One region of the Paenibacillus sp. FSL R10-2736 genome, then DNA from elsewhere that is predicted to be linked to it. Evidence: predicted binding sites of a transcription regulator. Region 1 holds the regulator's gene; the other holds the start of a gene.
What was found. Region 1 encodes NrdR, which represses ribonucleotide reductase genes. Its sites were predicted from a motif close to AACACNATATATNGTGTT; they were not measured.
Positions count from the first base shown of each region.

Region 2: NSQ73_RS19970 (adenosylcobalamin-dependent ribonucleoside-diphosphate reductase) is a predicted target of NrdR. The motif match lies at 1,276-1,293, and genes of this name have one in related genera.

Region 1 is NZ_JBBOBN010000001.1:4,982,724-4,985,837, forward strand. It holds gene NSQ73_RS21490 (GNAT family N-acetyltransferase) at 1-202, opposite strand, end outside; tRNA gene NSQ73_RS21495 (tRNA-Lys) at 819-891, opposite strand; tRNA gene NSQ73_RS21500 (tRNA-Ala) at 898-973, opposite strand; gene nrdR (transcriptional regulator NrdR) at 1,220-1,696, opposite strand; gene NSQ73_RS21510 (alpha/beta-type small acid-soluble spore protein) at 1,861-2,079, shown strand; gene NSQ73_RS21515 (lytic transglycosylase domain-containing protein) at 2,179-2,742, opposite strand; gene coaE (dephospho-CoA kinase) at 2,742-3,114, opposite strand, start outside.
Region 2 is NZ_JBBOBN010000001.1:4,616,622-4,619,735, reverse strand. It holds gene NSQ73_RS19975 (DEAD/DEAH box helicase) at 1-930, opposite strand, end outside; gene NSQ73_RS19970 (adenosylcobalamin-dependent ribonucleoside-diphosphate reductase) at 1,480-3,114, shown strand, end outside.

The sequences.
Region 1 (3,114 bases):
GCGGATGGCTCGTATCCCTCTCAATAATTGTTTCAAATCCGGCTTCATCAATAAAAGCTTCTCCCGGCACCCGGTCCATATGCTCGGTCTCCCCGTCAACCTGAAGCCTTACCCCGGACAGAGACTTCGCATCTGCCTTCACTGCTGAACGGATCGTGTAGTTTAAACCTTTGACAAGGTATTCCTGATTATTAATGATCATGGAATTACTCCCTTCTTAAAGAATCAATGACTAGCCGCGAAGAGTACACTGCACAACTATCCTTGAGTAAAGGCTGGTGCACCCCAGCCCCTTCTTCATCAAATCGCAATTTGAAAATGAATGGGTTATCCAATCGTGATCTATTCGTTAGTAATTTGTATCGTTTCATCGGTGATTGTTCTCCCATCGCTCCCTAATGCTTGGATGGCAATTCGATGATGCAATGACATCCCAGATATATTCCAGGTTAGATTCCAACCATCTTCTCCATTTATATCGTAACCGACAAGTTCTCTCTCTCCCCAAGCTTCTGTGCCCGTTGGGACCGCCCAAAAAAGAATCGTTTCAACGTTTGTAGCATTTACGGAAACATCCAGTTCGCCGCTGTTCTTCGGAACTATGTACCAACCATCTTTTTTGGGGAAATTAGTTTCAACATTCGATATTACAGGTGTAGTATCACCCGCCTGGGAAGAGATGCTCCCTTGATTTATATAAAAGTCCCCGGAAGAACATGCTATAAGAACGAATACATAATTTTCGATATCCGTCTACAGCTATATATATGGTATGAAGAAACAACAAAAAAACGGCATCTCTGCCGTTTCTTCTGTGATGGACTCTCAGGGGCTCGAACCCTGGACAAATAGATTAAGAGTCTACTGCTCTACCAACTGAGCTAAGAGTCCGTAGTATGGTGGAGAATAGGGGGCTCGAACCCCTGACCTCATCGCTGCCAGCGATGCGCTCTCCCAGCTGAGCTAATTCCCCATACGCTTGATTTCGAATCACATTATGTATTCTGAAATCCATTTTGAGCGGTTCGCTCAAGTCGCTTTCAAGTTGTTATGTTTCGTAGGCGACTTCTATATAATACAGAAATTCAGCATCAGTGTCAACACTTTTATAAAATTAATTAATTTCTATGCAGAGGCGCTTCACACAGAGGCCAGCCTCACAATATCAAGGCTAGCCCCTTTATGCCAGGAATGGCACATTACCTCTTCACAAAGCCTCCTACAGCCCGTCCAGCTCCTCAGTACCCTTAGAGAGCAGTCCCTTCAGTTCCTTCATAAACATGTTGATGTCCTTGAACTGGCGGTACACGGACGCGAAGCGAACGTAAGCTACCTCATCTACAGGATAGAGCTGCTCCATGACCAGCTCGCCGATCTGGCGGCTCTCGATCTCGGCCAGGGCGATGCCGCGCAGGCTTTTCTCAACCTCGGATACGATGACTTCCAGACGCTCTACGGAAACGGGACGTTTCTCACAGGCGCGGATGAGGCCACGGAGGATTTTGTCACGGCTGAACTCTTCGCGGCTGCCGTCTTTTTTGATGACAATCAGCGGGGTCTCTTCAATCATTTCGAAGGTGGTGAAGCGGCGGCTGCACAGTTCGCATTCGCGCCTGCGGCGGATGGACTTATTCTCATTGGCTGGACGGGAGTCAAGCACTTTGGTATTGGTGTGATCACAGTAAGGGCATTTCATAAGCTTCATCACTTCCTCATAGTAAGAATGGGTATGCCCCGCTCCTGAAAAACCAGGCTACACGGGGCTTATGTTAATTTCCAGAAATCACCGTTTATTTGTTGTTATGAATATGGCAAGTCCGGCACATAATACAGTTACCAACCGATAGGAGGTGAACAGCAATGAGCCAAAACAACAGCTCCAATAACCTGGTAGCTCCAAATTCACGCGGTGCCTTGGAACAACTGAAATTCGAAGTTGCCCAAGAACTAGGTATCACCCTCTCCCCAGATGGATACCAAGGCAATAAAACTTCTTACGAAAACGGTTCGATCGGTGGTTACATCACTAAACGTCTTGTAACCCTGGCTGAACAGCAATTGGCAGGTCAATACAAATAACCTGTCTCCATAAGCTTGCCTAAAGAAGTATTGAACGGCCTCCGGGCCGTTTGATGCTTCTTTTTATGTCGGCACAAACGCAATATTTAAAGCAGAGCCTCAGAATTCACTGTAGAGCTCCGTGTATTGGTCATAATAATAGATAACACGCTGTACGTAGTGACGGGTCTCTCCGAACGGGATGTCCTTCACAGATGCTTCTGTTCCGTCCCACCGGCCTTCATCCAGCCAGCTCTGCACTTTGCCGGGGCCCGCATTATAGGCCGCTATAACCGCTGTGCGGTTGCCGTCAAACTGCCGCGAAAGCGTAGACAAATACCAGGTGCCCAGTTCGATATTGGAGGATGGCTCTTCTTTTAGCCGCTCAAGAGACACTTCGGGAAGCTTGGCCTTTTCCAGCGCCCACTTGGCGGTATCCGGCATCAGCTGCATCAGTCCGAGTGCACCCTTTTTGGATTCGCGTCCGGTCTTGAAATTGGTCTCAACGCGGATAATTGACGCCACCAGGAACGGGTCCATCTCATAAGTAAGGCTGTGTTTGCGGATCTCATCTTTATAATGTATCGGATAAAACCACGACATCCAATTGGTGCTCAGGAACAGGATCGCTGTAAAGCCGATAAACAGCAGCAGCAGTACTCTTTTTTTGCGCAGCCACTTCATCATGAGAGGCCCAGCCTGTCCCACAGGCCGGCAACCTGCCGCTCCGTAGCTCCGGGATCACCGCTGTTGTCGATCACATAGTCGGCTTTCCTGCGCTTCAGTTCGATGTCCATCTGCGACTTCAGCCGGTTCTCGGCTTGTTCCAGCGTCATTCCGCTCCGCGCCATGAGCCGGGCCAACTGGACTCTGCGGGGCACATAGACCACAATAATCTGATCGAATAAATTGTCCAGCTGTGATTCATAGAGCAGCGGAATATCAACAATAACCAGCCGCTGCGGATCTTCCTGATCTAACGCATACATACGGTCCTTAATTTCTGTGCGGATCGCCGGATGTGTCAGATTGTTCAAGGTCTGAAGTGCTTCCGGA
Region 2 (3,114 bases), 370 kb from region 1:
GACGCCGTCATATAATTCTTTCTCCTCTAAAGAGAGGGTAAGCGGGATATTGCGCACTTTGCGCTTCGTGAAGTTCACGGGACCCTCGCCGCGGCGGTTGCGGATCATCACCTTGGAGAGCTCGCCTCTCAGCTGGACTTCGTTCTTCGGCTGGCGTTTATCGACCACGAAATTGGTGGCAAAATCCCCCTGATTCCCGAGCTGTCCCGGCTTCAGTAATGTGATCAGATTGAACAGCTCGCCGAGATCATTCTGCACGGGAGTGGCGGTGAGCAGCAGGCAGTACTTCTTGCGCAGCTGCTGTACGAACAGATAGTTCGTTGATTTCTTATTCTTCAGCTTATGGGCCTCGTCGATAATCAGCATGTCGAATTCCTGGCTCAGCAGCATCTCCTTGTGCGGATCACGCTTCGCCGTATCCATGGAGGCGACAACAATGTCGTTGCCCCAGGAGTAAGCTTTCTTCTGTGCCACGGCTGAAATACCGAATTTACTGTTCAGCTCGCGCACCCACTGCAGGACAAGAGACGCTGGGACAAGGATCAGAACTTTACTTACGAGCCCGCGCACCAGATATTCCTTGAGAATCAGTCCGGCTTCTATCGTCTTGCCTAGCCCTACTTCGTCTGCCAGAATGGCCCGGCCTGACATTTCAAACAGCACCTTATGGGCGGTATCCAGCTGGTGGGGGAGTGGGGATAACCCGGACAGATGTTTCAGACACTGCAGCTCATCGAAGCTCGTAACGAGTCCCGATTGCTCTCCTTGTATGGCCAGCCGGGATAATCTCCAGTCTCCCCAGGGTCCGCCTTTATCGAGCTTCGACTCCAGGTCCTGCAGCCAGTTACGCTCAAAGGACAGAGGAACAGGCAGCAGCGGGGCAGGCGTACTTCCCCCTTGCGGCAAGGAATTGCGGAATAATTGCGTCATGTTGCAGCCTCCTCCGGCGCGGTTTCATATCGAAATGCGTAGCAGTAGTATGCGCGTAAAAGAGAGATTTCATAACCTGCTATCCTCCGGCTGCTGCCGTGGAGTATCGTCCGGAGCCTTGCGGCGGTACTGCTGCTGGTGCTTCGGCGGCTTCGGCGGATCTTGAATATCCGTGGCGGAATCTGTCTTCCGGCCCCGGAAGCTTATCAATCTGGAACCTGTAAAAAAGCGAGAAAGAGGGAGAAAATCCACTATCTTTTACCGTTTTTCCGAAATTCCCGCCATGGGCCGCTTTTTTGGAAAAAGAACTCTGATACAATATGTGGTATAGTTGAAAAGCTGATGTATACAATATATTGTTACAAAAGCTTGAAACTTTGATTATTCGCGGGTTTTTGCGGTTATTTGTTATTGACAAGAGGAACTTCCGCTGTACATGCAGGCTGCGGCCACTCAGGCGCCGGAAGTTGTTGTTGTGGGTTACAAAATGTCTAAGCCCACACCAAGGAACGGAAGTATTACCTATCAATCATCCGGGAGGTTTTTCTATTGAGTACAGTGGAACGCAAGCAGCGTCTTGAGGGGCTGAGTGAAAAAATATTTTTGGACCGTTATGCCTGGAAGGACGCGGACAGCAATAATGCCAAGGTAGGCGATGTAGTGCTTGTCCTGACGAAGGATGATCCGAAATTCCCAACCAAGGAGGTTGGCGAGATTGTTGAGCGCACCGGCCGGATTGTTACGGTGAAGACCCGCAGCGGTGAACTCGTGCAATCGGATGTGGAGAAGCTGACACTGAATATTGAGAAGACCCCGGAGGAAATGTGGGACCGTCTTGCGGCAGCGATGGCTTCCGTAGAGCAGACTCCCGAGCTTCAGGAAGAGTGGACAGGCAAGTTCCGCTCTATTCTTGATGACTGGAAGCTGGTACCGGGCGGACGGATTGCGGCAGGTGCCGGAGCAAGCGAGGAGCTTACGCTGTTCAACTGTTATGTTGTACCTTCCCCGAAAGACAGCCGCGGAGGCATCATGCAGACGCTGTCCGAAATGACCGAGATTATGGCCCGCGGCGGCGGTGTTGGTATTAACTTATCCTCGCTGCGTCCGCGCCGCGCGATTGTAAGAGGCGTGAACGGATCATCCAGCGGCTCAGTGTCCTGGGGCGGTCTTTTCAGTTATACAACCGGACTGATTGAGCAAGGCGGAAGCCGCCGCGGTGCGCTGATGCTGATGATCAATGACTGGCATCCGGATGTGGTGGACTTCATTACCGTGAAGCAGACGATGGGTCAGGTAACGAATGCCAACCTGTCGGTATGCGTGAGCAATGCCTTCATGAAAGCTGTCAAAGAGGATCTGGACTGGGAGCTGGTCTTCCCGGATACCACCGATCCGGATTACGATACAATCTGGGACGGCGATCTGGATAAATGGAAGGCAGACGGCCGCCGCGTCATTCCTTACCGTACCGTTAGAGCACGCGATGTGTGGCATACGATTATCGAATCGGCCTGGAAGTCGGCTGAGCCGGGCGTAGTGTTCATGGAATATTACAACCAGATGTCCAACAGCTGGTATTTCAACCCGATTATCTGCACCAATCCATGCGGTGAGCAGGGTCTGCCGGGCTGGGGCGTGTGCAATCTGTCGGCCGTCAACCTCTCCAAGTTCTACGATGCGGAGAATCATGACGTGGACTGGGCGGATCTGGCGACAACGACCCGCTATTCCGTGCGTTTCCTGGACAATGTCATCGACAAGACACCTTATCATTTCCCGGAAAATGAAGCCAACCAGAAGCTCGAACGCCGCGTAGGACTCGGCACAATGGGATTGGCTGAGCTGATGATCAAGCTGAATATCCGTTACGGCAGCCCGGAATCCCTGGAGTTCCTGGACAAGCTCTACGGCTTCATGGCGCGCGAAGCTTATCTGGCTTCTGCTGAGATCGCTGGCGAGAAGGGATCTTTCCAGGCTTTTGATACCGATAAATATCTGCAGAGCGGCTTCATGCGTAATATCACCGAGGTCTATCCGGAAGTAGGCGAATCCATCCGTAAGCACGGCATGCGCAACGTTACAGTGATTACCCAGGCCCCTACAGGTAGTACTGGAACCATGGTCGGCACTTCGACCGGTATCGAGCCTTATTTCGCATTCAAATATTACCGCCAGAGCCGTCTG